2 regions of the Pseudoalteromonas sp. T1lg76 genome follow, and region 2 is predicted to be linked to the other one. Evidence: predicted binding sites of a transcription regulator. Region 2 holds the regulator's gene; the other holds the start of a gene.

Region 1 (15,363 bases), on a different contig from region 2:
GTACGGCCTAAACGAAGCAACCGGTGAAATCGATTACGATCAGGTTGAAGCGCTAGCGCTTGAGCACAAGCCAAAAATGATCATCGGTGGTTTCTCTGCTTACTCAGGTATCGTTGACTGGAAACGTTTCCGTGAAATCGCTGACAAAGTAGGTGCTTACCTGTTTGTTGATATGGCTCACGTTGCTGGCCTTATCGCCGCTGGTGTATACCCAAGCCCAGTGCCTTATGCGCACGTGGTAACAACCACTACGCACAAGACGCTTGCTGGTCCTCGTGGTGGTCTAATCGTTTCTAACTGTGGTGACGAAGAGATCTACAAAAAGCTAAACAGCGCCGTATTCCCAGGTGGCCAAGGTGGTCCTCTATGTCATGTAATCGCGGCTAAAGCGGTTGCTTTCAAAGAAGCGCTACAGCCTGAATTTAAAGCATACCAGCAGCAGGTTGTTGCTAATGCTCAAGCCATGGTTGAAGTGCTACAAGAGCGCGGTTACAAGGTAGTTTCGGGCAAAACCGACAACCACCTGTTCCTTCTTGACCTGATCGACAAAGACATCACAGGTAAAGATGCCGATGCTGCCCTTGGCAATGCCAACATCACGGTAAACAAGAACTCGGTACCAAACGATCCGCGTTCACCGTTCGTAACTTCTGGTCTACGTATCGGTTCTCCGGCTATCACTCGCCGTGGTTTCAAAGAAGCCGAAGCGAAAGAGCTAGCTGGTTGGATCTGTGACGTACTAGACAATATCGAAAGCACTGATGTTCAGGCACAAGTGAAAGAAAAAGTGAAAGCAATTTGCGCTAAGTTCCCTGTTTACGCATAACAGCGTGAAATAGCTATTACACAAACATTTGTGTATGATAAAGGCCGCAATTTTTGCGGCCTTTTTGTTATCTACAGGAACCCCATTCACTATGCATTGTCCTTTCTGCAGCGCTAAAGACACCAAGGTAATTGACTCACGTCTGGTCGGTGGTGGCCACCAGGTTCGTCGTCGTCGCGAATGCAATGACTGTCACGAACGTTTTACCACCTTTGAAGGGGCGGAATTAGTGATGCCACGGGTGATCAAGCGTGATGGTTCCCGTGAGCCCTTTAATGAAGACAAGTTGCAAAATGGCCTGCATCGCGCCCTTGAACGTCGACCAGTAAAAACAGAACAAATCGATGAGGTGGTGCATCAAATTAAATCGCAAATTCGCGCCACTGGCGAGCGTGAAGTCAGCTCACAACTGATAGGCGAATGCATTATGGAAGCGTTGAAGGGTCTGGATAAGGTCGCTTATGTGCGCTTTGCTTCTGTCTATCGTTCGTTTGAAGATATCCGTGAATTCGGTGAAGAAATCGCCCGCCTAGGAGACTAAGATGATCTTCAGTGCGGACGATAAGCGTTATATGCGCCGGGCCATTGAGCTGGCGTATCTAGGTCGATTCACCACCACACCCAATCCCAATGTCGGCTGTGTGCTGGTTAAAGATGGTCAGATTATCGGTGAAGGTTTTCACCAACAAGCGGGGACAGCACATGCTGAGGTGCATGCACTTGCGGCGGCCGGTGACAAGGCCGAAGGCGCTACCGCATATGTAACCCTGGAACCCTGCAGCCATACCGGCCGTACCGGCCCCTGTGCCGGCGCCCTGATCAAGGCCAAGGTGGCAAAAGTCATTTGCGCCATGCAAGACCCTAATCCACAGGTCAGTGGTCGCGGCATGAAGATGCTGGCCGAGGCGGGCATAGAAGTCGCATCTGGTTTGCTTGGCGATGAAGCCGAAAAGCTAAACCTCGGCTTTTTAAAGCGCATGCGCACCGGGCGCCCTTATGTTACCTGTAAGCTGGCCGCCAGCCTGGACGGTAAAACCGCCCTGGCCAATGGTGAGAGTAAATGGATCACCGGGCCCGAGGCACGTAAAGATGTGCAGGCGTTTCGCGCCCAGCACTGTGCCATTTTAAGTGGCGCCGATACCGTGCTGGTGGATGACGCTAAGCTCAATGTGCGTTTGGACGACACGCAACTGGCCGAGTATGTGCTGCCGGAGGTGCGCCAACCGCTGCGGGTGATCTTAGATAGCCGTTATCGGCTGACCCCGGATTTAGTGCTTTTTCAACAGCCCGGCGAGATATTATTAGTGCGCTCACGCACAGCCAGTGTGACGCGCAAAGAGCTTGATAAACAATCCCTGTGGCCCAACAATGTAACCGAGTTGATGTGCGAAGGCCTTGAAAATGGCCAGGTTAATCTCGACGCCTTGCTGGCGGAGCTGGCGCAGCGCGATATTAACTCAGTTTGGCTGGAGGCGGGGGCGACCCTGGCCGGTGCCATGGCGCAGCAGCAACTTATTGATAGCTACATTGTTTATATTGCGCCAAAATTAATGGGCAGTGATGCCAAAGGCTTGTTAACTATGGGCCCCTTTACGGCCATGACTCAAGTGCCAACCCTGCACTTTAGCGATATGACCCCAGTTGGTGAGGATATTCGCCTTACCTTAGAACAACTTAGAGTAGAATAGCCATGTTTACAGGCATTATTGAAGCAACGGGCACGCTCAGCTCCCTGACCTTGGTTGATGGCGACTTAAGCGTGCGCGTACAAAGTGACAACTTGGACATGAGTGACGTCGCGCTTGGCGACAGTATCGCTACCAATGGCGTCTGTTTGACCGTTACTGAAAAATTCAGCGATGGTTTTAGTGCCGATGTCTCAAAAGAGACCTTGTCACTGACGCGTTTTGCGCATTACCAGCGCGGCCAGCGGGTCAATTTAGAAAAGGCTCTGCAGCCGATTTCACGCCTGGGTGGGCACCTGGTTTCCGGCCATGTGGATGGCATTGCCGAGGTGGTAAAAGTCAGCCCTAATGCCCGCGCCATCGACTATTGGTTAGCGGCGCCGGAAGCGCTGATGAAATATATTCCCTACAAGGGCTCGGTGTGCATCGACGGTGCCAGTTTGACCGTTAATGAAATCGACGGCAACCAGTTTAAATTAACCATAGTGCCGCACACACTGGCACAAACCACGATCGCCGAATTTCAGGTTGGCACTAAGGTCAATCTCGAGGTCGATCAAATAGCGCGTTACTTGGAGCGCCTAATTCAAGGGGCGCAAGCTCCGAAAGCAGAATCAACAGTAACCGAAAGCCTGCTGGTGCAGGCCGGATTTATCAAATAACACATAGTGGGCAAGATATGAGTTTGAATAGCGCAGCGGAGATCATCGAAGACATTAAAAATGGCAAAATGGTCATCTTGATGGACGACGAAGATCGTGAAAACGAAGGCGACCTGATTATTGCCGCCGAGCACATCAGTGCTGATGCGATTAACTTTATGGCGACCTATGGCCGCGGCCTGATCTGCTTAACGCTGACACAAGAGCGTTGTGAGCAATTGGCACTGCCGCTGATGGTGAAAAACAATGGCGCCCAGTTCTCGACCAACTTCACCATGTCTATTGAGGCCGCCAAGGGCGTAACCACAGGTATTTCCGCCGCCGACCGCGCACGCACGGTGCAGGCCGCCGTGGCCAAAGGCGCGGTAGCCGAGGATATCGTTCAGCCTGGGCATATTTTCCCGATTATGGCCCAGCCTGGTGGTGTTTTAACCCGAGCTGGTCATACCGAAGCTGGCTGTGACTTAGCCCGTCTGGCCGGTCTTGAGCCGTCGTCTGTAATTGTCGAAATCCTGAACCCAGATGGCACCATGGCTCGTCGCCCTGAGCTGGAAGTGTTCGCTAAGGAGCACGGTATTAAGATGGGCACCATTGCCGATCTGATTGAGTACCGTAACCTTAATGAAACCACCATTGAGAAGGTTGCCCAGTGTAAGCTGCCGACCGAGCATGGTGAGTTCGAGCTGGTAACATACAAAGACACTATCGATGGTCAGCTTCACTATGCCATGGTGAAGGGTGAAATTAACGACCCAACCTTAGTGCGTGTGCACCTGCAAAGTACCTTTAACGACATTCTGCTATCCGATCGCGGTGCCGATCGCAGCTGGACGCTTTCTAAGGCCATGGATTACATTGCCAAAAATGAAGGGGTACTGGTTATTCTTGGCAAACAAGAGTGCAGCGAGGATATCGAAGCCATGGTCAAGGCGTTTGCCATGGAAGATGAAGGTCAGCAGGCCAATCATCGTAAATTCCAGGGCACCTCTCGTACCGTGGGCATTGGCTCGCAAATCCTTGCGGATTTGGGCATTACCAAGATGCGCCTGATGAGCATGCCGAAGAAGTATCATGCGCTGTCAGGCTTCCACCTTGAAGTGGTTGAATACGTACAGCCAGAATAAGCAGCTATTTTTTTTCAGTTATGGTATGATGCGCGGCAATTTTGCGATACCCCCTAATTCGCCCCGCATCACGCGTTGGTAATATCAATAAAGGTTTATAAATGAAAATTATTGAAGGTAACAAGTTTGCACCGGGCAAAAAATTTGCCATCGTGATTTCACGTTTTAATGACTTCATTGGCAGCAGCCTACTTGATGGCGCGGTGGATGAGTTAAAGCGCACTGGCAACGTCAGTGACGACGACATCACAGTAGTTTACGTACCGGGCGCCGTTGAGTTACCACTTGTGGCTAAGCGTCTTGCCGCTAAAGGCGAGCACGATGCCATTATCGCCCTTGGCGTTATTATTCGTGGCGGCACACCGCATTTCGATCTGGTTGCCGGTGAGTCGAACAAGGGTCTGGCACAAGTATCGCTAGAGTATGATGTACCAGTTGCTTTTGGTGTATTAACCACGGAAAGCATCGAGCAAGCCATTGAGCGTGCTGGTACAAAAATGGGCAACAAGGGTGGCGAAGCTGCACTAAGTGCCCTAGAAATGGTTAATGTTTTAGACAAAATTTAAGGGTTCACAGTGAAACCAGCAGCTAGACGCAAAGCGCGCGTATTGGCCCTACAGGCCGTTTACTCTTGGCAAATGAGTGGCAATGCCATTGCCGACATCGAACAGAATATGTTGCTTGAGAACGACATTTCTAAGGTTGATGTAGAGTATTTTAAAGATCTCGCTCGTGGCGTGGCCGTTAACTTTAAACAGTTGGACACCATTTTGGCTCCGCACCTAACGCGTCCTTACGAAGACATCGACATGGTTGAGAAAGCCATTCTGCGTCTAAGCGCGTATGAGTTAAAGTTCCGTGAAGACGTACCTTACAAGGTAGCGATTAACGAAGGCATTGAATTGGCAAAAACTTTTGGTGCCGAAGACAGCCATAAATTCGTTAATGGTGTGCTGGATAAGGCGGTCAAGGAACTGCGTAGCTAAGCACCTGACAACAAGGAGAGCCGGCTCAGGCCGGCTTTTTTGTGTATGCAAGAATTTGAATTAATTAATCGCTACTTTAAAGGCCGTGGCATCAGTCGTCGCGACGTTAACTTAGGTATTGGGGATGACTGTGCTCTAGTCACAGTGCCGCAAAATAGCCAGTTGGCGGTCACCACAGACACCATGGTCAGTGGCGTGCATTTCTTTGAAGATATGTCACCACGAGCCTTGGGACATAGAGCCATCGCCGTAAACCTGAGCGACTTGGCGGCCATGGGCGCCGAGCCGGCCTGGGTGTCGGTGGCTTTAACCTTGCCTCATGCCGATGCGCAATGGCTGGAAGAATTTACTGCGGGCATGCATGAAATTGCCGAGTATTTTAATGTCCAGATCATAGGGGGCGATACCACTCAAGGGCCGCTTACGGTAACCGTTTGTGCCAAGGGCACGGTTCCCGAAGGCAAGGCCATTACCCGCAGTGGTGCCAAGCCAGGCGACTGGATTTATGTCACCGGCCCGCTTGGGGATGCCGGATTGGCGGTGGAAGCACGCAAGCAACACCTGGACATAGACCCGGAGTGGCTGAAAAAATTAACTCATAAGCTTGAATACCCGACGCCGCGCGTTGCTGCGGGGCAGGTGCTGCGCGGTTATGCCAGTGCCGCCATCGACATCTCCGATGGTTTATTGGCGGACTTAGAGCACATCCTTGAGATGTCTCAGGTCAGTGCCACCATACAGGCCGATAAGATCCCTACCACTGAGGCGTTCCGCCAAAGTATCGAGGGTGAAGCCAAATGGCCGTATATTCTGGCCTATGGCGACGATTACGAGCTGCTTTATACGGTGCCGGAAAACCACAAGGCCATGCTCGATAACAAGCTTAACCAGTATGGTATCGATGCCGTGTGTATCGGCCAGATCCGCGGTGGCGAAGGCAAAGTCGACGTCTTTGATGGTGAGCATAAGCTGGATATCAGCGCCATGGGATTTGAACATTTTGCCGAGGATGACGCATGCTAAGCATGACCAGTAACAGCTATAATTTACGCCGTGGCCATCAGTTCTTAGGTCTTGGCTTTGGCCTAGGTTTAAGCCCCAAGGCGCCTGGCACTGTCGGCACCTTTGCCGCCTTGCCCTTTATCTTTATGACCATGAACTTTCCGCTGTGGCTGCAACTGGTGTTTGCGGTGGTGATCTCTGTGCTGGGTATCTGGGCCTGTGGCAAAACAGCTGATGATTTGGGCGTACACGATCACCCGGCAATCGTCTGGGATGAGGTGGCTGGTTTTTATATCACCATGATAGGTGCGGCGCTGAATTGGCAAACGCTTTTGGTTGGCTTCTTATTATTCCGCTTCTTCGATATCGCCAAACCAGGACCGATACGCATGCTGGATAAACGCCTACACGGTGGTTTGGGCATTATGGCAGACGATATTTTGGCCGGGATTTGCTCTCTAATTTGCCTACAGGCGTTAATTAAAGTAGGTTATTTGCCTGGACTATAAGTTTTGAACATGGGTGTGACATTGCTGCGGTTTTTACAGTCACTTTTGCTGCTGGCGGCGACGCTGATAACATCAACGGCGTCGGCATCTATTACCGATTATGTAGTCAAACAATGGAACACACGTAATGGCTTGCCTTCGCAATCCTTAAAGAGTGTGACCCAGGACAATCAGGGTTATATTTGGGTCGGCACCCAGTTCGGCCTCAGTCGCTTCGATGGCGAGCACTTCACCAACTTTAATGAGCAAAACAGCAACTTCCTAAGCAGCAATGCCATTAACAAGCTGCTGATAGATAAAGAAGGCCTGCTGTGGATCGGCACCAAGAAAGGGGTTTCTGTGCTCGACCCCAATTCGATGAACTACTTTCAGTTCGGCATTAGCGGTCCGGTGCGTGATATCTTGCAAGATGACAAGGGCAATATCTGGGTTGCCGCTAGCGAACTTTTTTATATCGAGCGTAACCAAATTGCCTTCCACCTTGACGAAGAGCAGCGCCGCCGCAGCGGCCGCATGCAAAGCCGATTAACTGCGATTAACCAGATTTCCGTCAGTAAGATGGCACTGGCGCCGCAAGGTGTTTGGTTGGTCAGTGAAAATCACCTCTTGCGCCTAACCAATATGTCGTCCTCATCATCCAGGCTGCGCTTAAAAATCACCGCCCGGGTGACCTTGCCCGAGCGCTTGGCACAAACCATAATTCATGATTTGGCCTGGCTTGAAGGGACTCTTTATCTGGCGTCTGAGCTCGGCGCCTATTTCCTTGATATAGACGATGAATTACGTCCCTTTGCCTTGCCAAACGCCAGTAATGCCGCCGTTTATAAGTTTATGAGTGACTCCGATGGGGCGCTGTGGATTTCGACCTATGGCCGCCTTTTGTATCGCGATAACTCCAAAGAGTGGCAGTGGGTGGAGCCGGCAGCACTGGATCAAAGCATCTGGTTTTCAGACATTTACCGTGACGATCAAAATAATATTTGGCTGGCCAGTTTTAGTGAAGGCTTGTGGCTGGCGCATGCCGGGCGGGTAGAGCGCCACAATGCCTTATCAAGCATGACCGAAGCCGTGATGGCGCTGACCCTCTCTCCTAAGGGGCAACTTTGGGTTGCCAACCGCTCTGGAGTCGGCTATTTCGATCAGGACAATAACTTCGTTAATCGTATTCCTCGCGCCAAGCTCAGACGCAGCGCCGTGCACGATATGCATTTTGTCGGCGAGCGCCTCTATATTGCCACCGACCGCGGTGTCCTCTATTTTGAAAATGAAGAACTCTTTAATATAGAAGCGCGCGAGCTGCGCCTTAACCCTGTGTTTGCCATTAGTGAGGCCAGCGCCGGTGGGCTTTGGTTTGGTACAGGTCGCGGCATGTATCGCCTTGGTTATAAGGGGCTGACTCCCTTTAACTACAATGCGGTGCTCGACAGTAAATTTATCACCTTTGTCGTCGATAAGGGCAAATACGGCCTGATCGGCACCAGTCAGGGCGGCTATATCTTCTCCGACAAGGGCATAGAGCGTGCCGGTGATAACACCGCCCTTGAGAGCGCTTATGTCACCAGTATCTTAGAAATAGACGGTGTGGGCACTTTAGTTGGCTCACTCAATGATGGCCTTTTCTATCGCAGTACCAAGGGGCGCTGGCATCAGCTTGATGTTTCTAACGGTCTGCCTTATGGCTCCATCTTTAGTTTGCATTATGACAAAGATCTGCAGCGGGTCTGGGTCAGCACCATGAAGGGTGTGTATCGCATGCCGGTGGAGCAATTCTCCGATGAAATAGGCAACTTGCAGGTGGAGCAGGTGATCTCCTCCTACGACCGCCAATTAGACGGTAAGGCCAGCCAGTGCTGTGCCGGTTTAGGCCATGATGCGGTTGCCGATAATGGCAGTTCGATTTGGTACCCCAGTTTGCAGGGGGTGGTGGAAATTCCCAAAAGCGTGCAGCTGTTTGGCCAGGATCCTCTAGCTCCTCAGGTGGAAAGCATAGCGACGCCACGACGCACCCTTTACACGGGCGCCTTGGGCAAGAAACCAGTGCTTGATACCGATGAGCGTGACCTTACCATCAGCTACACCGCCATCGACTTTTATGCGCCGGCGGAAGTGGAGTTTCGCTATCGCTTACAGGGTTTGGACAATGACTGGCGCTACGCCAACAATCGCCGCGAGGCCATTTATACCAATTTACCGCCCGGGCCTTTTGTCTTTCAACTTGAAGCCAAGCGCACCAGCGGCAATTGGCAAGAGGCCAGCAGCGCCGAGTACGCCTTTACCGTGCCACGTCGGTTTGATGAAACCATTTACTTCCGTTTGCTGATCGTTTCTTGCTTCTTCTTTATTTTGTATCTGTTGCTGTGGGTCTTTAGGGCACAGGAGCGACGTAAACAGGCGGCGTTGGAAAGCTTGGTGGAAGAGCGCACCCTGGAGCTGCGTGACGCCAACGACAAGCTCAATCAGGTTAACTCTCAGTTGAAGTTAGTGAGCCATTCCGACGAGCTGACCGGGCTGCGCAGCCGCCGCTTCTTGTTCGATCAGCTGCCCAAGGATATAGAGCACTATCAGCGCAATGCAGAGTCCTTGCAAAAGCAGGGTCGTGCCCTGGTGCTGGTAATCGTCAATATCGACAACTTCTCGCGTATAAATGATGCCTACGGGCCACTAAGCGGCGATAGCTGCTTGCAGCAAATGGCCACCCTGCTTAACTCCTGTACTCAAGGGTCGGACTATGTGGCGCGCTGGAGTGGCGATGAGTTCTTATTGCTGCTGCGTGACTTTGAGGTCGATCAGGTTAATCTCTTTGTGCGTAATCTGTGTAAGTCCATCGCCAGTAAGAGCTTCTTACTGCCTAATGGTAAAAAGATTAACCTCAGCGCCTCCCTGGGCTGGTCCTGCTATCCCATGCCTTTATTAGGCGGCCAGGTGATCGGGTGGGAAACCTCTGTGAATCTGGCGGATATCGCCCTGCATCAAGTGAAAAAGCGCGGCGGTGATGGCTGTGCACATATCGAATTTGATGATCAGCTTGATGCCTTTGAGTTCGAGCAAAGCGAGAATCTTGATGAGCAGATAGCGACGCTGCAGAGCTCGTCCCTGGCGGATATTAAGATTTGGATGCGTTAAGCCAGAGCTAAGTCATTGGCCTCTATGAGCCAAAACACGGACAGAAAAAAGGAGCGATATCGCTCCTTTTTGCTTTTATTTAGCTTTGCTAGTTACGCTAACCAAGCTTTAACTTGTCGCTCGATACCGGCGCTATCCAGGCCAAGCTCTGCGTGCATTTCCTGCTGGGTGCCGTGCTTGATAAAGACATCCGGCAGGCCTAAGTGCAATACTGGTTTAAGCTGCTTGCTTTGTGCCAGATATTCGCTCACCGCTGAGCCGGCACCACCGGCAATCACATTGTCTTCCAAGGTCACTAGGTGCTCATGGGTAGCGGCTAATTCATCAATCAGCGCCGTATCCAGTGGCTTAACAAAACGCATATCTACCAAGGTGGCATCCAGTGCTTCGGCGGCTGGCTCGGCATACTCGAGTAGGGTACCGAATGACAGTATGGCCACACCTTTACCTTGACGAAGCACACGGCCTTTACCAATTTCAAGCGCTTGCATTTGTGCATCGAATTCACCCTCACCGGCGCTGCCACGGGGATAGCGCACCGCTGCTGGCTTATCCAGCTTGTGGCCGGTGTAAAGCATGTTCCGGCATTCGTTGGCATTGGCCGGAGCCATGATCACCATATTAGGAATGCAGCGTAAGAAGCTTAAATCATAGGTGCCCTGGTGAGTTTCACCATCGGCGCCAACCACACCGGCACGGTCGATAGCAAATAACACAGGTAACTCTTGCAGGGCAACATCGTGGATCAGCTGATCATAGGCGCGCTGTAAGAAAGATGAGTAAATCGCCACCACAGGATTTAATTGCTCGCAGGCAAAACCGGCGGCTAAGGTCACAGCATGCTGCTCGGCAATGGCCACATCAAAATACTGCTCTGGGTATTCCTTGGAGAAACGCACCATGCCTGAGCCTTCACGCATGGCCGGGGTAATGGCCATCAGGCGGCTGTCTTCGGCGGCCATATCGCATAGCCAGTCGCCAAAGACCTTGGAAAAGGTCGGCGCGCCAGGCTTTGACTTGGGTAACTTGCTTTCGCTTGGGTCGAATTTGGGCACCGCATGGTAACCGATAGGATCGGCTTCGGCAGGCTTATAACCTTTACCTTTTTGTGTTTTCACGTGCAGTAGCTGCGGACCCTTAAGGTTGCGCATATTGCGCAGGGTGTCGACCAGCATATTAACGTCGTGGCCATCAATGGGGCCGATGTAATTAAAGCCCAGCTCCTCGAAAAAGGTGCCAGGGATCACCATGCCTTTCAGGTGCTCTTCCATGCGGCTGGCCAGCTCTTTGACCGGCGGCAGACCGGAGAGCAGCTTTTTGCCGCCTTCACGAATATTAGTGTAAAAGCTGCCGGAAAGAATACGAGCGAAGTGGTTATTCAGGGCGCCCACGTTTTCCGAGATAGACATCTCGTTATCGTTGAGGATCACCAGCATATCCGACTTCACATCACCGGCGTGGTTCATGGCTTCGAAGGCCATACCTGCGGTAATAGCACCATCGCCGATCACGGCTACGGTTTTACGTCCTTTACCTTCTTTTTGCGCCGCAATAGACATGCCTAACGCCGCAGAAATCGAGGTACTTGAGTGACCCACACTGAAGGTGTCGTACTCGCTTTCGCCACGGTAAGGAAAAGGGTGTAGGCCATCTTTTTGGCGGATGGTGTGCATTTGCTCGCGACGACCTGTGATCAACTTATGCGGATAGGCCTGGTGACCCACATCCCAGATCAAGCGGTCGAATGGCGTGTTATAGACATAATGCAACGCCACAGTCAGCTCCACCGTGCCTAAACCTGAGGCAAAATGGCCACTGCTTTGTGATACGGAGTTCAGTAGGTAGTCCCGCAATTCATAGCTAAACGCGCCTAGCTTATCTTGAGCGAGGTCGCGCAGTTGTGCAGGTTCATCGACCTGATTTAAAAGGGGATACTTGCTACTATCCAAATTCATGCGTTTTATTATCCTTCACTGCGATGGCCCGAGTATATCAAAATGGGCACGGCCATCTGTAGTAATTTTTAATGATCTCGGGCGATGATGTATTGCGCCAGTTGCGCCAACATCCTGGTGTCATAGGGCAGGTTATCGAGGGCGGTAATGGCCTCGTCATAGAGCTGCTGTAGTTTGGCTTTTGCGCCATCTAAGCCAAGCAGAGCCGGGTAGGTGGCTTTACTGGCGGCCTCATCCGAGCCCTGCGGTTTGCCCAAGGTCTGGGTGTCGCCTTCTATATCTAAAATATCGTCTTGCACCTGGAATGCCAGGCCGATGGCCTTGCCGTATTTTTGCAGTGCCGCTTGCGTATCGCTGTCGCCCTTGGGGGCGCATAAATAGCCAAGCTCGATGGCGCAGCTTAGGAGCGCACCGGTTTTGGCATTATGTATCTGCTCAAGCTCGCTTAAACTGATGTCTTTTCCTGTTGCGGCTATGTCCAGGGCCTGGCCGCCGACCATGCCGAGCAAACCAGACGCTCGGCTTAGGCTTTGTACCAGGCGAATTTGCGCACCAGCCTCTAGGTTAAAGTCACTGCTGCTTAGCAATTCAAAGGCGATGCTCTGCAAGGCGTCACCGGCCAAAATGGCATGGGCTTCATCATAGGCAATATGGCAGGTGGGGCGACCACGGCGTAATTCATCGTCGTCCATGGCTGGCAAGTCATCATGCACAAGGGAATAGCTGTGAATACATTCGATGGCCGCGGCGGTCTTATCAAGATCGCCCTTGTTGGCACCGAGCATGGAGCCGACGCAATAAACCAAAAACGGACGCAGTCGTTTACCGCCATTTTGTACGCTGTATTGGCTGGCCGCGAGGATCCTTGGTTGGGCATCTTGCTGGCTGTGGAAATAGTTTTCCAGGGTGTGCACTACGTCTTGCTGCGCTTGCGCTAAGGCTTGTTTTAATTCCACAGTGACTATTACTCTTGAGGGTCCATAGGCGTTAATTCGCTGTCGAGATCATTACTCATCAGCATGCTTACCTTTTGCTGTGCATGATCCAGTTTTTGCGCCGAGACATTGGCCAGGCTGATACCACGTTCAAACTGCTTTAAAGAATGTTCCAGCGGCATATCGCCTTGTTCCATCTCAGTGACAATTTGGCTCAGTTCATTGATTGCGTCCTCAAAGGTGAGGTTTTCTGGTTTTTTTTGGGCCATTGCCTGCGCTCTCGTTACTGAATTGCTAAGAGCGCCAATTTTAGGGGGATTCCGTGACCAGGTCAAAGGCGGTGATGATTTTCGACCACTTAGAGCCAGTGTAGTTGTTTTTAATCTGCGGATTTTAAATAAAGGGTTAAGTACTTGAAGTGGCTCGGTAGCAATTTAAAGCATGGGTGCGCGTTACTTAGTGGGCACTAGCTCTTAATACTCTTTCATCAAAAGTAAAAATGCACTACACTCTTTCTTACTGTATGGATGAACAGTTGTTGTGCTATGAAGCTATATATTGCCGAAAAACCTTCCCTTGGGCGTGCCATTGCTGCCGCTTTACCTAAACCCCATAACAAAAAAGACGGCTATATCGAGCTGGGCAATGGCGATTGCGTGACCTGGTGTATCGGTCATCTATTAGAGCAGGCTGAGCCCGATGACTATGATGCCGCTTATAAAAAGTGGCAAGTACAGCATCTACCCATAGTGCCACAGCAATGGCAACTTAAAGCCAAGAGCAAAACCCGCAAACAACTTACCTTAGTCAAAAAGCTGATCAAGCAAGCTTCGCAAATTGTTCATGCCGGCGACCCCGACAGGGAAGGGCAACTCTTAGTCGATGAGGTGATCTCCCAAGCCAATGTGAGCAAGGCTAAAAAGCAAAGTATTCAGCGTTTACTGATCAGTGACCTAAATTTACCCGCAGTGAAAAAGGCCCTTGGACAATTGCGTGCCAACGCGGAATTTATTCCACTTAGCGTCTCGGCCTTGGCGCGCTCCCGTGCCGATTGGCTGTTTGGCATGAACCTCACCCGGGCCTATACCCTTGCGGGCCAAAAAGGCGGCTATAAGGGCGTGCTCTCCGTTGGCCGGGTGCAAACGCCCATCCTTGGCTTGGTGGTAGCGCGGGATAAAGAAATTAAAGAATTTGTCAGCAAGCCCTTCTATGAAGTAGAAGCCCTGATGCGCACTCAAGAGCAACAAGGCTTTACTTTAAAGTGGCAACCGAGCGAAGCCTGCCAACCTTATCAGGACGAGCAGGGTCGGGTATTAGTCAAGGCCTTGGCCGATAACGTTGTTTCCCGTATCAAGGGGCAGCATGGATTGATCACTCAGGTCAAAAGGGCTGAAAAACAAGAACTGGCGCCCTTGCCTTACAATCTCTCTGCCTTGCAAATCGATGCCGCCAAGCGCTTCGGGTTGCCAGCTAAAGCGGTACTTGATACGTGCCAAAGTCTTTATGAAAAACATACCTTGATCACCTATCCACGCTCGGATAATAGGTATTTGCCTAAGGATCATTTTCAGCAGGCGCCCGACATTATCGATAGCGTGATTGCCAACGGCGTGTTTTCAAAAGAGCAGCTGGCTACCGCGGATCCGTTAAGAAAAGCACGTTGCTTTAACGATGCCAAGGTTGCCGCTCACCATGCCATAGTGCCGACCAATAAAAAGACCTCGGCGCAGCTCACAGAAACGGAGCGCCGTGTTTATGAGCTGATCTGTCGCCAGTACCTGATGCAATTTATGCCGGCCTACCGTTATCACCAAACCGATGTGGAAGCAGAGATAGCCGGCGGCACGTTCACTACCAAGGCCAAAGAAGAGATAGAACGCGGCTTTAAGGTGTTGTTGCCTAATAAAGAAGAAAAAGAAGCGCCTAGCTTACCGCCTTTAAGCGTGGGTCAGCAGGTACTGTGCGAGGATGCGCGGCGTTTAGATAAAAACACCACACCACCGGCGCATTTTACCGATGCCACCTTGCTTGCAGCGATGACCGCTATTTCCCGTTATGTGAAAGACCCGGATATCCGTAAGGTCCTGCGGGAAACCGATGGCCTGGGTACAGAGGCGACCCGCGCCAGCATTATCGAGTTATTGTTTACCCGCGGCTTCCTTGCTCGCAGTGGCAAGACCATTGTTGCCACAGAAACGGGTGTGGCGCTGATCAATGCCTTGCCTTACACCCTTTCAACACCGGATATGACCGCTCATTGGGAAATGGCCTTGGCACAAATTGCAGAGAAACAGCTTAAGTACGATGATTTTATGCAGCCCTTGGTTGGGCAACTAGGGGCATTAATAGAAGAAGCAAAAACCTGTGACAGTCGTCAGTTTTCACATATCAAGAGTCAGGTAAAAAGGAAGTTTAAGGGCGCGAGAAGAAAAAGCCCGCGCCCGAAAAGCAGTAAAGCTCAGGCTTAGTTTCTATTAAACAAGGCCAATGCTGCATTACTCATGGCGTTGACCCCTGTTGGAATCGCCTTTTGGTAATCCGGAGCAAACTTACTCG
Region 2 (15,363 bases):
CAGCCTGAAATACCTGGCCTACCCTTATGGCGAGTTCAATAAGGCACTGCAGCAGGTGGTGAAAGAGTTAGGTTATATAGGCATAGGTCAGCACTCGGGTGCCCTGGGCCCAGGCAATGATTTTACCCGCCTGCCGCGCTTCCCTGCTTCTGGTTTTTATGCCGACCTGGAAACCCTGGCGACCAAGCTGGAGTCCTTGCCCTTTGCCCTGGCCAAGCTCGACTATAGCGACACTGTAACCGCCGAACCGCGTCCCAAGGTCACCCTGGAATTTGCCGAAAAGGGCTTTCATAACAATCAGTTTGCTTGCTATGTCTCCGGCCAGGGTCAAGCAGAGATCAAGTGGCTCGACGGCAATCACGTGACCGTGCAGGCCAAACAGGATTTAAAACCCGGCCGCGCCCGCTATAACTGCACCGCCCCGTCGCTGCACAAATCGGGGCGTTATTTGTGGTTCTCCCAACCCTGGGTGATCACCCAGGGTAATAGTCAATAATCGCCTTTAGCTCGCGTACCATGACCTCGGTATTGATGGTCGGTACCGAGCCGGCAACAAATTCTGGCTTAAAGATGGCGCGGATCTTCCCATCCGGGTCCACCAGCACCACGGAAGCACTGTGATCCACCAGGTAGTCGCCTTCCTGCTGCTCGCTAATGGCGTACATCAGCCCGAGGTTTTGTACAAAGGGATAGAGGTCCTGATGCGGGGCCGAAACCGCCTTGTACTGAGGATTAAAGTAGGTGATATATTGGCGACGTTTCGCCGCCGTATCCCGCTGAGGGTCCACAGATACAAACCACACATTCAGGTTATGATCTTTTACTTGCGTCTCGACCTGGCGCAATTTCGCCAGCGTCATGGGGCACACATCCGGGCAGCTGGTATAGCCTAAAAACAGCAGATCCCACTGCCCTTGTAAATCGGCCACACCAACTCGCTCGCCATGCTGATCTTCCAGACTAAAGGCATTTATCACCCGTGGCTGCTCATACACCAAGGCCTCCACATGCAATTCCGGCTTGCTACAACCCAGAGTCAAGGTTGTAAGCGCCCCAATCAGCCACCACTTAAGCGACATAAAATACCCACTTATCAATAAATAATGCGACAAAGAGTAACATTAAATGCAGGATAGAGAACTTAAAAACACGCATTGCCGATTGATGCTGAGGCTCGCGCTTTAAGCGCCAGGCATAGGCGATAAACATCAGGTTAAGCGCCGATGCCGCCAGCAGATAGAAGAGCCCGGACATGCCGATCAGATAGGGCAACACACAGACCAGAGCCAAGAGCACGGTATAACCGAGCACACAGGTTTTACAAAAATCGATACCATGGGTGACCGGCAGCATGGGAATATTGGCGCGGCGGTAATCCGCTTCACGGGCAATGGCCAGAGCCCAAAAGTGCGGCGGCGTCCAGGCAAAAATAATCATCACCAAAAGCCAAGGCGCGGCGGCCAGCTGCCCGGTTTCACTCACCCAGCCCAATAACGGCGGCATGGCACCGGCCAAACCACCAATGACGATATTTTGCGGCGTTGCCCGCTTAAGAAACAGGGTATAAACCACCGCATAGCCCACCAGCGCCAGCAGGGTTAACAAGGCGGTCAGCCAGTTGGCAGCGCCGACTAGGGCAACAAAGCCAATGCCACCGAGCAGCGCGGCAAAGGCAAAGCCCCGTCCCTCACTGACCTTCCCCTGGGCCACCGGGCGATGGCGGGTGCGCGCCATCTTCGAGTCTATTTCACGGTCGACAATATGGTTGATCACCGCCGCCGCCGCCGATAGTAAACCAATGCCGAGCAGGCTGATCAGCTGCAGCACCCAGGAGCGCCCCATATCCGGCGCCAGGGCCAGGCCAACCCAGGCGGTCAGTACCAGCATCAGTACCACCTTGCCCTTGCACATGGCCAGGTAGTCGCGCCAGCTTGCACAGTGCGACAGAGAGCTCGTTAAGGTTATTGCTTTACTCATAATTCTTCTCCTTCGCGCCTAACATTTTCGTTTTTGTAAATAGCACAACCGCACCAGGGTCAGCAGCAACAGCAGGGCCATCAGGTTATGCGCCAGCGCCATCAACAAGGGGATCTGCAAATAGATCAGGGCAACTCCCAGGGTGAGTTGGGCCGCCAGGGCGGCACCGACCGCTAAGGCCGCATTTTTAATGGTGCGCGAATAGGCAGCTTTATATACCCGCCACATGGCCGCACCGACAATCAAGAGTGTCATCAGAGCGCCAAAGCGGTGCAGCAGGTGAATAGACATGCGCGACTCGTAGGAGAGCACCCCATACTCGTAATTGGCATGCTCCATAGGCAAATGGAACACCTCGGCCAGGGAAAACGCCTCACTGCCTTCACACAGGGGAAAACCAACACAATGGGCGGCGGCATAATTGGCCGCCAGCCAGCCCCCTAAGGCAATCTGCACTACTACCATACTCAAGGCTGCCATGCTCCAACCCTGCAAGCTCTTGGCACCTGGGTCGCCACCGGGCACGGGGCGACTGTGGTTGCGCAAATACAAGAGCCATAACAGGCTGGCAATGGAGAAACCACCGAGCAGGTGGCCCATCACCACCAGAGGCTGAAGGTTCATGGTCACGGTCCACATACCCAACATGGCCTGGAAGATCACCAAGAGCACAAGCACCGTGGGCAAACGCACCGGCATACGGACCTGCTTGCCATAACGCCACGCATACAGGGCAATGGCGAGGATCAACAGCCCCAGGGTGCCGGCAAAGTAACGATGCACCATTTCCTTCAATGCCTTACCCTGATCCACCTCCATACCGGGAAAGTTTTCCTCCACCGCGGCGATTTCATGGGCCTTATCGGGCACGGTTAAAAAGCCATAACAGCCGGGCCAGTCGGGGCAACCCAGACCGGCATCGCTCAATCGCGTATAGGCCCCCAGGCCCACCACCAACACGGCCAATAAAGCCGTAGTTAACACCAGAAATTTATAGTTTTTTGTCATACTGGCCTCTTTAACTGCTACGCGCATAATTAAGTAGTTTTTTTAGGTCCTTCAACAATCCCTTGTGTACCAAGCGATTGGCGTCGGCTTGTGGAGCAAAGTCATACTCCAGCACCACCAAACCATGGTGGTCGATTAAATACAGGCTGCCGGCATTCAGCTGCGCCGGAGCCCTGTTAATATGAATACTGGGCATGTCTTGCGCCTTGGGTGCTGCTTCGCCCAAGACGGCAATGCGCACCTTGTCTTTATTTTTACCCAGAGCCACATAGAGCGACTGCAGGTCCTGCCATTGCTGCGCACAGCCCTGACAGGGCTCGGTATTAACCAGGGCTATGGTCCAGGGCGATGGCGGGTATTGCTGCCAGTCGCTCAGTTCTACCTGCTCGCTCATCAGCCGCCCTTGATTACTCTTATGGCCGGGCAGCCAGCCGGAATACAAAACCGCCACAGCGGCAACAATGGGCAGCAAAAAGCAGCCGATAAATAACATAAGGGGTTTAGGTAGCTGCATGCGTTCTCCTTGCTCGCCAATAGGCACTTAAAGCAATCACCAAGGCCGCCAGGGCAATTAAAAACCACTGCCAGGCGTAGGCCTTGTGCTTGTCTGCGGACATGGTGACCGGCTGGTAATGGGGGATGGCGCCTATGCCATCAATGGCATCTTGGGCATAGACCATAAAGGGATATATGGGTTTGCGGGTTTGCTCGCTCATCTGGGTGATGGCGATCTCTTGAATACGTTTGGGCCAGCCTTGCGGGGCCTGAGTTTCGCTCAGGGTAAACTGCGCCAGTGGGCCTTCTTTGACCAATGCCTGAGTCAGGGTGATCCCTGATGGCAAGGTGATAGTGGGCAGTTCATTGCGCTTGCTGGGTGCCGGCACAAAGCCGAGATTGACCAACAGCCAGTGACTGGCGCCAGGCGCCAAGGCCAGCACCAGCAAATCATAGCCGACTCGGCCCTGATACACCTGATTGTCCAGCAGCCAGTATTCGCTCTGCAACTGAGCATCAAAGCGCACCTGCAAACCGGTGGCATCTTCGCTTTCGATATAGCGCAGCGCCTTGGTCAAAGGCATGACCCCCTGAGCCGACCAGGAATCCAGCAGCTGTTGTCTTTGCTGTTTTTGTTCTGCCCGTTCAAGTTGCCAAAAACCCAAGCGAGTACAAACAGTTACCGCGAGGATAACCAGCCCTATCCATAAAATTGCGCTAAGCTTAGCTGTAAACACTCAACCACCAACCTCGGAGTATCCGTATCTTGCTTATTAAAATTATAATTATTGCGCTCTTGCTGACCGTCATTTACACCCTTTTCCGCGCCTTACTGGCGATGATAAAAGCCGATAACAAGGTGCCTATGTCGCGCTATTTGGGCAAACGCGTTGCCCTGTGCATCTTGGTACTTATTATTATTTTGCTGGCGCAGCAGTTTGGTCTGCTGCGCTTTAATCAATCACCGATCACAACACATACACAAATACAAACAGGCACAGCCACACCACATCTACAAAGTGCCAGTACCAGGCCGCCGCTTGAAAGGCGAAATGCTTTTCGCTGCTAAAGTGGCCCTTTAACACCCGGATCCAGACCACAATAAGCATTATGGTGCCCAGGGTTACGTGCAGGCCGTGAAAGCCGGTAAGCAAGAAGAAGGTATTGCCGTAAATGCCGGAATCCAGCTTCAGTCCTAAATCCTGATAGGCATGCACATATTCATAGGCTTGCAGGCCCAAGAAACAGATACCAAGAACTATGGTCAACAGCAGGAACAAGGTCAGTGGCGTGCGCTTATCTTTTTCTATGGCGGTGTGAGCAAACTGCAAGGTTACCGACGACACCAAGAGGATAATAGTGTTGATAAGCGGCAGCCCCTGCCAGCCCATGGCCTGGGTGCTGGTGCCATCCGGAGTGCTTTCCAGCGGCCATGCAGATGTGAATTCCGGCCATAACACTTCGCCCGTCATCACATTATTGCCATCGCCACCGAGCCAGGGCACCGCCAGCATACGGGCGTAGAACAAGGCGCCGAAGAAGGCGGCAAAGAACATCACCTCGGAGAAAATAAACCAGCTCATGCCCTGTCTGAAGGAGCGATCCATCTGCATCGAGTAGAGACCGCCATGGGACTCGCTGATGACATTACGAAACCAGCCCACCAGCATGTACAGCAACACGGCAATACCGGCAAACAACAGGTAATGGCCATGGCTACTTTCCTGCTCCATTTGCATCACGGTTAGACCCGCACCGGCGGCGATAAAGAACAGCGCCACCGCGCCGACTATCGGCCAGGGACTTTGCGCCGGCACATAGTACTTTTGATACTCTTCACTCATATTCATGCCTCATTTGGGTTATCGCGCCGCCGCCACTAACGACTCGCTATGCTTGGCGCTGATATCAAAAAGCGTATATGACAGCGTTAGCTCCTCGTATTCGGGGGGCAACGCCGGATCGACATAAAATCTTAATTGATATTCTTGTTGTTCGTTGGCCTGCAAGGTTTGCTGGTCAAAGCAAAAGCACGCCAGTTTATGTAGGTATTTTGCCGCTAACCCAGGAGAGACAGACGGAATGGCTTGCATCACCCGGGCCTGATCGCTGGTATTGGCCGCCGCAAAGGTCACTAGGCTCATCTCGCCGGGCTTAACCACCACAGACTGCTGCTTAGCGCTGACCTTAAAGGGCGCACCGCTTTGGGCATGGGTGGTAAAGCTCACGGTAACCTCACGGCTGTTATCCACCCGCTCGCTTTGCTGCGCCTGCTCCATGGAGGGTTTGCCGTTAAGGCCGGTGACATCGCAGAACACGTCGTACAAGGGCACCAGCGCAAAGGCAAAGGCGAACATCGCCAGGGTGCCTAATAAGAGCTTTCTTAACAGCGGCATATGGTTCATTTATTTCACCTCGGGCGGCGTTTCAAAGGTGTGATACGGCGCCGGTGAAGCCACCTGCCACTCTAAGCCCTCGGCTCCGTCCCACACCTTGGCCGGGGCCTTTTCGCCAGCCTTGATGCATTTAAACACCACGGCCACAAACAGCAGTTGCGATAGACCAAAGGCAAAGCCGCCGATACTGATGATGGCGTTAAAGTCGGCAAACTGCAGCGCATAGTCGGGGATACGACGCGGCATGCCCGCCAAGCCAACAAAGTGCATGGGAAAGAAGAGCACGTTGACGCTTATCAGCGACATCCAGAAGTGCCACTTCGCCAGGGTGGTGTTGTACATATGCCCGGTCCATTTCGGCAGCCAGTAATAGGCCGCGGCCATAATGGAGAACACCGCCCCGGTAACCAGCACATAGTGGAAATGCGCCACCACGAAGTAGGTATCATGGTATTGGAAATCCACCGGTGTAATCGCCAGCATCAGGCCGGAGAAGCCACCCAGGGTAAAGAGCACGATAAAGGCGATGGCAAACATCATCGGCGCTTCAAAACTGATGGAGCCGCGCCACATGGTGGCCACCCAGTTGAACACCTTGACCCCGGTGGGCACGGATATCAGCATGGTGGAGTACATAAAGAAGAGCTCGCCGGCCAGCGGCATGCCGGTGGTAAACATATGGTGCGCCCAGACCACGAAGGACAACAAGGCAATGGACGCGGTGGCATACACCATGGAGGAGTAGCCAAAGAGTTTTTTACGCGAAAAGGTGGGCACTATGGTGGAGATAATACCAAACGCCGGCAAGATCATGATGTACACCTCGGGGTGACCGAAGAACCAGAAAATATGCTGGAACATCACGGGATCGCCACCACCGGCGGCATTAAAGAAGTCGGTGCCGAAGTATTTATCCGTCAGTACCATGGTCACCGCCCCGGCCAGAACCGGCATTACCGCAATCAGCAGGAAGGCGGTGATCAGCCAGGTCCATACGAACAGCGGCAGCTTCATCCACTTCATGCCCGGCGCTCTCAGGTTGACGATAGTCACTATGACGTTAATGGCACCCATAATGGAGCTGATACCCATAATATGGATGGCAAACACAAACAGCGCGGTATTGTCGTTGCTGTAGGTGGTCGACAGCGGCGCGTAGAAGGTCCAACCAAACGCCGGGCCGCCCCCATCCATAAACAGCGACATCAGCAAGATCGCAAAGGCGAAGGGCAGGATCCAGAAGCTCCAGTTGTTCATGCGCGGCAAGGCCATATCCGGCGCCCCGATCATCATGGGGATCATCCAGTTGGCCAGGCCGGTAAAGGCCGGCATCACCGCACCGAAGACCATGATCAAGCCATGCACCGTGGTCATCTGGTTAAAAAAGTGCGGGTCGACTAATTGTAATCCCGGCTGAAACAGCTCGGCGCGGATCACCATGGCCATGGCGCCGCCGGTTAAAAACATCAGCAGCGAAAACAGCAGGTATAGCGTGCCTATGTCTTTATGGTTAGTGGTAAAGAGCCAGCGTTTAATGCCAGTCGCAGGCCCGTGATGTTCGTGTGTTGCAGCTGCTGTACTCATTGTTCTTCCCCATCAATAAAGGCCTGGATCGCACTTGGTTGCACCGTATCGCCGGTGTCATTACCAAAGGCATTACGCTGGTAAGTAACAACGGACGCGAGCTCTTTAATAGTGAGCTGGCTAACAAACGCCTGCATGGCGGTGCCAGGTTTACCGTGTACCACGATATCGATGTGGTCTTTGATTTCGCCGGTCGCGATTGGGCTGCCCTTGATTGCCGGGAATACTCCGGGAACGCCGAGACCAGTCGGTTGGTGACAGGCTACGCAGCGGGTCATATAGATCTTCTCACCAGTGCTCATGAGCTCGTCATGAGACAAGGTTTGGTCGAGTAAGGCAGCATCGGCATCGGCCTGGTCTAACATCGCTTGTTTTTGCGCCGCCAGCCAGATATCAAACTCCTCAGGGGATTTCGCTTCAACCACCACGGGCATAAAGCCGTGGTCCTGACCACACAGCTCGGCACATTGACCGCGATAGATACCCTCTTCGTTAACCTTGGTCCAGGCCTCGTTGATAAAGCCTGGGTTGGCGTCTTTTTTCACCGCAAAGTCCGGCACCCACCAGGAGTGAATAACATCGTCCGAGGTCATCAGAAAACGCACTTTTTTACCGGTTGGGATCACCAGCGGCTTATCCACTTCCAGCAGGTAGTTTTCGCCTTTATTCTCGGCATTTTGAATTTGCTCCTGAGGGGTGGCCAGCAGCGAATAAAAGCCCAGATCATGGCCCATGTATTCGTAATGCCACTTCCACTGCGAGCCGGTCACCTTAATGGTGATGTCCGCCTTGCTGGTGTCTTCCATGGCGATCAAGGTCTTGGTCGCCGGCACCGCCATGCCGATAAGGATAAGAAAGGGAATAGCGGTCCAAAGAATTTCGACCTTAGTGCTTTCATGGAAGGTGGCGGCGGTAACGCCCTTGGATTTACGGTGCCTGAGCAAGGCCCAAAACATGACCGAGAATACGATCACCCCAATCACACAGCAGATGATAAATATCGTCATATGCAATTGGTAAACATTCTCGCTGATATCCGTCACCCCGGGGCGCAAGTTGTACTTGCTGTTGGCCAAGGCCAGATGGGGAGCAAACAAACACAGCAACATGAGGGAGCAAAGCTGCTTCATGTACCATCTCCTTAACTACGCGCAACGCAAAAAGGGAAGAGGCAATTACTGCTAGCCAATCTTCGTTATTATTATGCTTGGACTGGCCGATTCAATTTTCTGCAAACAAAGTGCGCAAAAAGCAACCAGCAAAGCCTGTAATATAACCAATTAGTCAAGAATTGAGCGAATAGCAAGAAATGAAGCGTTTTTGTTTTTCTTTTTTAAATAAATATTTGGGGGATATTCAAACTGTTAGCGCGTAAGGAAAGAAAGGAGAAAAGCGCCGTAAAACCCCCAATAAACGGCGTATCGGGGGCAAAAATACCGAATAAAACCTACATCCAGTCGGCGTTTCGAATTACACCAACGGCTAAGCCCTCAATATCAAAGGATTCATGTTCTAAATCGACTTCGATGGGAGCAAATTCTTCGTTTTCCGCATGCAGGAAAACCTTGCGGCCCGCCTTTTCCAGGCGCTTCACGGTTACGTCGTCACCCACTCGGGCTACCACCACCTGACCGTTTTCGGCCACTTGCGCACGGTGTACCGCCAGCAGATCGCCATCAAGAATACCGATATCCTTCATACTCATGCCGTTAACCCGTAGCAGATAATCCGCCGCCGGTTTAAACAACATGGGGTCGATTTGGCAATGGCTCTCGATATGCTCCTGCGCCAAAATGGGCTCACCGGCGGCAACCCGACCGATTAACGGCAGGCCTAATTGCTCCGGCTCTTCTTCCTCAACCAGCTGAATACCGCGGCTGGCACCGGGTTTCATTCTGATCACCCCTTTTTTGGCCAGCGCCTTCAGGTGCTCCTCAGCGGCATTGGCACTGCGAAAACCTAATGTTTGTGCAATTTCGGCGCGCGTCGGCGGCATGCCTGTGTCTTTAATAAAGACTTTGATCAGCTCTAAAATTTGCGATTGGCGATTAGTTAAAGGGCGCATACAACTGGTTTTCCATACAGTACATTTAACTGTGAGTATATACAGTTGTCAGAAAATCGCAAATATATTCAATGATTTTGCTGCTGCCACAGTCAGGAGTTATTTCTAAGCTGTATCAGCGACTGCGCAAATACTTGAAAAAGCGCCTACAGTTATAGGTAGCCGATTTCGCATCGAAGCATTTTAAATGAAAGAAGGAACCCAATATGCTCTGTATCAGCCTAGATAATGAACATGATATTGGCGTATTTACCCCCCATGGCGAGTTGTCTGCCGCCGACTTTATAGCCGCCGTACGTATTATAGATCCCTATATAGAGCGTCATGGTGGACTCAAGGGGCTGATGATAGCCACCCGTCACTTTCCCGGCTGGGATTCGTTTGCGGCCTTGTCGGCGCACCTGCGCTTTGCCCGCGACCACCATAAGAGAATCAGCAGGATAGCCGTAGTTACCGACTCTCCCCTGGCCATGCTCGGCGAGCATTTAACGGCGCATTTTATCAGTGCCGAAATCAGAGCCTTTCAATATGACCAGATGGAGCAAGCACGTAACTGGGTGAGTGAGGCCGATTAAAAACTGCTGTTGGGCGTTTCTAAAAATGCTGTTTCCTCTGGTGTCGACCGACGCCCGAGTATAGCGTTGCGATGCGGGTAGCGACCAAAGCGGTCGATAATCGCCTTATGGGCCAGCTCATAGGAATAACTCTCCAAAGGCCGAAACAGGTGCTCGGCAAGCATATGAATGACGGCACTTTCGCTGTGCATATAAGGCATGTATAAAAAGCCACGCTCCTGCTCATTGAGCAGCAGGTCGTAGCCCTTTTCTAACGCATGCTGAGCCAGGCATAAGGCCTGAGCATCCTGGGCAAAGGCACTGGCGGTATCGCGATAGATATTACGGGAGAATTGATCGAGCACGATAATTTCACTCAGGGCACCGTGGGCACTGCTACGCCAATGATAGAGCTCTCCCCGACTGGCGGCGCGGTGAGTCTTGGCAAACAGCTCGGTAACCCTAGCATCGAAGGTCGCACTCTTTTTAAACCAGTCCTCGCTGTTGCACTGGTTAAACCAAAAATCATACACGGATTGAAAGTCCATAGACCCTCCTTCAACATTTACACCCAGGTCGTTACTGACAGTCTAGTCAAATCCGGCCCTCAGGTGATAGCAAGGCCGCCGAAGATATCGCCGCCCTGTTCCTCTTTTTGCGCTCGCTAACCGTCGTAAAAGGCTTGCAGAAGCCCAGGCGAGTGCAGCACTATGTGGAACACAGTGCCAATGAGTGCAAATAACCCCCTTTAACCATGCCGCCGTATAAGGAATCTGTATGAGTATTCAGAATCATGAAAACGATCTACCGGTCACAGAGCAGCCAGACTCGAGTGTAAGCGAAAACACCCCAAGTATTTGGGCCCAGGAAATCGATTTTGATCTTTGTCGGGAACTCGACCTCGGCGTTGGCGCCAAGGGCACGCTTATGACCAAACTCGGCATTGAAATCAGCGAAATCGGCCCGGATTACCTGGTGGCCACCATGCCAATCGACAACGAGCTCTACAACCCCATCGGCATAGTCCACGGCGGCGCCTACGTGGTACTGGCCGAAACCGTCGCCAGCTACGCCGCCAACTTCGCCGTCGACATCAATAAATATTACTGCGTCGGCCAGGAGATCAACGCCAACCACCTCAAAGCCTCACGCACCGGCACGCTCAAAGCCGTAACCAAACCCGTGCACCTGGGCGGCCGCTCATCGGTGTGGGAGATTAAGATCTACAACAGCGCTGGCGATTTGTGTTGTATTTCAAGGATGACCGCGGCGGTGGTTGAGAAAAGGAGTAAAAGCGCAGGGCTTTAATGGGGGATTGTTCTAGCGAGTTTGGTGTTCGCTCTTTAGAACGATTTGCAATTTGAGATCTTGTCGGGTCGCCGACTACGACTTAGAGGAAATGCTTGTCCATTTCCTCTAAGAACTCCTAGGACACCCCAACATTTGCTTGATGCTTCCGCATACTGTGGCGGCCAACGCACACAGCGAAACTCGACATCGTGTCTCGATTCGCTTAACTCGGCGTCCTGCCTCGTTGTGCTACCCGCCCCACCATGCTCAGCGCAAATGTAAGGGGGCTCAGCATGGCGGTGAGATTTGCGTAAATTATTTAACTATTGCCACATTGGCAGTTGTTGCCAATGTTCTGGAAAACCCATAGGGGCTGTGTCAATATCATGATTATCTATCAACGCTTTTAACCTGCTCTTCCAACTATGTTCAGGGCTAATTTTATCCAACAAAAAGGCTAGCATTACCAGTGTGTTGTATAACTCGCGGGGACTATGAGCGTTGAGGCTCTGTATTAGGTAATCAGGGCCATTATGTGGCAATTTCATGCGAAAGGTGAAATCTCGGTTCCATAGCCGAGCATGATGGGCACAGATATTTCTCGCAGTGGTTAGATGGTGAAGGAACGAAGCAAGCACAGCTTCATTAAGATCATAAACCTGCGCAATGTCCATACGTATACGGCGGCGCTTAAGATTGCCGTAACAACGCGATAACCACCCAAAGCTCATAACTTCACTGATAATCCAGATAGCAGGTGTGGCTTCTTGGTATTTTTGGGCCTGCTTCTTAATATTCCTGTCGGAAGTTCGATTTACTTCACTGAGCAAGTTATCCAAGAAGGAGTCATGAGCGAAATCCTTCGCATTAAACAGTTCCTTGTTTAGATGCGCGTGTGACCCACCCTCTTTGGCCACGTGATAGGCCCACTGAGTACGTAGCGATACTTCAACCCTTTCTATTGCATCAAGCAAAAGCAGCCTTAATTCCCGATCAAATACATACAGATTCAGAACGCTTTCAAAGCTGGTATCGGGTTTAAATTGGTGAGTGTTGTGGTCACCAATAAAAGACCACCAATAAGTACCTAAACGGTAGTAATTAATATGGCGAAGGTAGGCAAGTGCCCGAGGGCGATCGGTAACACGCATACCCCGCTCTATAAGACGGTCTAGTTGCTGCTCGAAAGATAAAGGTGGCTTATCAAATTCCATTTGCGTCACACCAAAAAATTAACCCCTCACAGGGCGCTGTTCTTATGGGTAGCGGGAGGGGTGTTGTTACCGATAATTATACAGTGTGTATCGCCTTTTGCAATTTGAGTTGAGTGCATCGCGTATCAGCACGCTCAAAGCCGTGACCTAACTCGCACACCTAGGCAAGCGCTCATCAGTGTGGGAGATAAAAATTTATGACAGCGCAGGGGACTTGTGTTGTATTTCAAGGATGACCGCGGCGGTGGTGGAGAAGACCAAGGGTCGCGGGCTTTAAGAGGGTTTCTGATTTTCAAGTGCGGTGCTAAAAAACAGGGGCGATGAGATGTTTTTTAGAATCATGCCATAGCTTCACACCCACATAAAAATGGCCGCTTGTCGCGGCCTTTTTAGTCAATAATAGGAGGGGTTAGATCCTGAGGTGTAAAATTACCAATAAAGTATTTCATAGCAGTAACCTCTAAATAAGACTTTGAACTATCATTGAACTGACAAAAAAGACACTTACAAGGAAGCGTCTCTACTTGTGATGATAGTACACTAAACTAGAGCATTGCAACATCAAAATAATTAGGCTTTAAACAATTTCGAACTCTTTTAGTAATTCTATAAATTGAACATTATGCTTAATCCCTTCAAAGTCTGACTCTTTTGGAATCTGGTTTCTAACGCTTTCGTCCTTGTCTTTGGTTAGGGCTTTGCGCAATTGCTCAATTATGAGGTCTAGTTCTCTGCCATTTAATGCTAAATAGCATGCATAGTTATAGTGCATTAGATATGTCACCTCTTCTGAAAATTTGATAGCGGATTCAATGGAAGTCAGTGCAGCTCCTAATTCACCCATTCGCTTCTGACAACACGCTAACTTCCACAACACACTTGGATCTTGAGGGAAACTATTCAAATATTCATTAAAGTAATCGATACCTTTTTGATAGTTACCTTCATTAAGAGCAACAGCACCCTGTAGTTTCAGCTGTTCGAATTTCAAATTATTCATGTCTTCAGATACATTGGAAACTCGTTCATCAACCACTTTTATGTCTGCACTAGCACCTGACGATAAGTTAACTTTTTTACTAAACTCTTCGTGCCTATTAAGAAACTCCACAAACTCTTTGAAAACTTCTATTCTGGATGGACAAACTCTATAGCCTTCTCCGTCATTCGGAATAACGATTTCCTCTCTTAGAAGCACATCTGTTGTTACATTTAGCTCTGTACTATCGACAGAAAGGATTTCAGAGGTCATGAGCAATTTGCTATCCGATATTGCTCTCTCTAGAAAAGTTAACAAGTGCTTAGTCTTTATTGATTGGTTCGACACAAAATAGTTGAAGAAAAAAGTATCTTTTGTCGCCAGTTTATTGCAGTTATAGCTCTTGAATAATTTCACCAATTCGCGCTTCTCTTTTTTCTCTTTCCAAGCATCGTATCCTGCTAAAAAGGCTCCAAGCACGACGAGTACACATATAAAAAGTATGCCGTAAATTACAACCCTTGTTATCTGAATTCCTATAGAAGCTACGAAAGTCGCATCAAGAAAAGATCTACTCTCAACAGTATTTGTATCATATACAACATCAATTCTGTCAAGCGAAGCAATTTTTCCGAAGGACTCTATTTTAGGCTCATCACCATTTCCATACATTATGAGTAGTTTTATATCGAAATAGTTTCCAGCATCAATAATTACCTCTGAAAATGTAACCTTAGTATCACTTTCGACTATTAAAGCTGCTTTATTCTTCAAATATTGCTGGCTTGCATTCACTATTTTAGGGGGTTCTGCCAACTTACCTTCCAGCACCTCAAAACCAACAGGTGCGGTCAAGTCATACGACTGTTTTGATATAGCCATATTGCCTTGGTTAACAACTCTTAGAGTTATTAACTGAAGATCTTGCTTAGACTTACTCAGGCTTTCGCCATCATAAAGTATGTCTAACTTCCCAACCTCTTCTTTTATATCAAGAACAGCAGAGCTAGAAGAGATTATAAAATTTAGATCAGCTTTACTTTCATTGAAAAAGCCTAAGTATATAGATAAGCCACCAAAGAAAATTGCCAGAATAAAGCCTGAGAAAGACCAAGGAAATTTACTTTCTATCCCTTTAAAGTAAGACATCAGAAAATTAAACCTATTTACTACCCACCATAAGGAAAAATTATATTTTATATTATGCGTAAAAAATAGATGAAGATCACATCAAGGTAAAACGAGGATTAATTTTCATCACTAACCTAAAACCTACGATGCGCTAATCAACACCCCGTTTAAATTCGCGCTGGAGAAATCGGCTTTTGCTGCGGCGCGTGGCTAAGACAGCGAGGCACGATGCCGAGCTAGATTTATCGGCACAGGGAAGTGCCGTTAAATCGTGTCGCAGCCTAAGCGGAGCGTTTAGCAAAAACCTGAGTTCGGAAGCATTGGCGAATTATGGGCGCCTTGGTTGCCGTCGCCAACGCGACAAGAACTCACTGTGCAAAGCTGTGGGGAGTTTTAACGGAAGAAGTGAGTAGAGAGACAGATACTAAAAGAAGAGTGTTTAAAAGGCCGCATAGCGGCCTTTGGTGTTTATGGTGAGTTGGGTGCATGCAATCTAAGTTACCTACATCACTACCCTGCAAGGAATTCATCCCTGAAGCTGGGTTCCTGTCGGCATCCCTGCCTCCACCTCCGAGCGCTGCGAAGCTGTGCTTCGGTCGCTCGTCGCCCCTCACGCCGTGAAGGTGGTCTATAAGGTTTTTACGCATAAAAAAAGGCGCCCTAAGGCGCC

What was found. The regulator LexA, encoded in region 2, represses DNA repair genes until DNA is damaged. The targets are predictions, from matches to a motif close to TACTGTATNNNNATACAGTA.
Region 1: C2M35_RS02075 (DNA topoisomerase III) is a predicted target of LexA. The motif match lies at 13,325-13,344, and genes of this name have one in related genera.

What each region holds. Positions count from the first base shown of each region.
Region 1 is NZ_PQCE01000006.1:2,726-18,088, reverse strand. Features, by position in the region: gene glyA (serine hydroxymethyltransferase) at 1-826, shown strand, start outside; gene nrdR (transcriptional regulator NrdR) at 918-1,367, shown strand; gene ribD (bifunctional diaminohydroxyphosphoribosylaminopyrimidine deaminase/5-amino-6-(5-phosphoribosylamino)uracil reductase RibD) at 1,369-2,514, shown strand; gene C2M35_RS02125 (riboflavin synthase) at 2,517-3,173, shown strand; gene ribBA (bifunctional 3,4-dihydroxy-2-butanone-4-phosphate synthase/GTP cyclohydrolase II) at 3,191-4,297, shown strand; gene ribH (6,7-dimethyl-8-ribityllumazine synthase) at 4,399-4,863, shown strand; gene nusB (transcription antitermination factor NusB) at 4,873-5,283, shown strand; gene thiL (thiamine-phosphate kinase) at 5,329-6,306, shown strand; gene C2M35_RS02100 (phosphatidylglycerophosphatase A family protein) at 6,309-6,794, shown strand; gene C2M35_RS02095 (diguanylate cyclase domain-containing protein) at 6,804-9,917, shown strand; gene dxs (1-deoxy-D-xylulose-5-phosphate synthase) at 10,010-11,872, opposite strand; gene ispA ((2E,6E)-farnesyl diphosphate synthase) at 11,941-12,828, opposite strand; gene C2M35_RS02080 (exodeoxyribonuclease VII small subunit) at 12,837-13,076, opposite strand; gene C2M35_RS02075 (DNA topoisomerase III) at 13,353-15,275, shown strand; gene C2M35_RS02070 (M20 metallopeptidase family protein) at 15,272-15,363, opposite strand, start outside.
Region 2 is NZ_PQCE01000034.1:166-15,528, reverse strand. Features, by position in the region: gene C2M35_RS12515 (polysaccharide deacetylase family protein) at 1-496, shown strand, start outside; gene C2M35_RS12510 (SCO family protein) at 474-1,079, opposite strand; gene cyoE (heme o synthase) at 1,069-1,977, opposite strand; gene C2M35_RS12500 (COX15/CtaA family protein) at 1,996-2,985, opposite strand; gene C2M35_RS12495 (transmembrane cytochrome oxidase associated protein) at 2,996-3,499, opposite strand; gene C2M35_RS12490 (SURF1 family protein) at 3,486-4,217, opposite strand; gene C2M35_RS12485 (DUF2909 family protein) at 4,247-4,549, shown strand; gene C2M35_RS12480 (cytochrome c oxidase subunit 3) at 4,449-5,324, opposite strand; gene C2M35_RS12475 (cytochrome c oxidase assembly protein) at 5,343-5,885, opposite strand; gene ctaD (cytochrome c oxidase subunit I) at 5,886-7,460, opposite strand; gene coxB (cytochrome c oxidase subunit II) at 7,457-8,590, opposite strand; gene lexA (transcriptional repressor LexA) at 8,908-9,525, opposite strand; gene C2M35_RS12455 (STAS/SEC14 domain-containing protein) at 9,732-10,100, shown strand; gene C2M35_RS12450 (DUF924 family protein) at 10,097-10,627, opposite strand; gene C2M35_RS12440 (PaaI family thioesterase) at 10,857-11,387, shown strand; gene C2M35_RS12435 (Abi family protein) at 11,693-12,583, opposite strand; gene C2M35_RS12430 (TPR end-of-group domain-containing protein) at 13,161-14,711, opposite strand.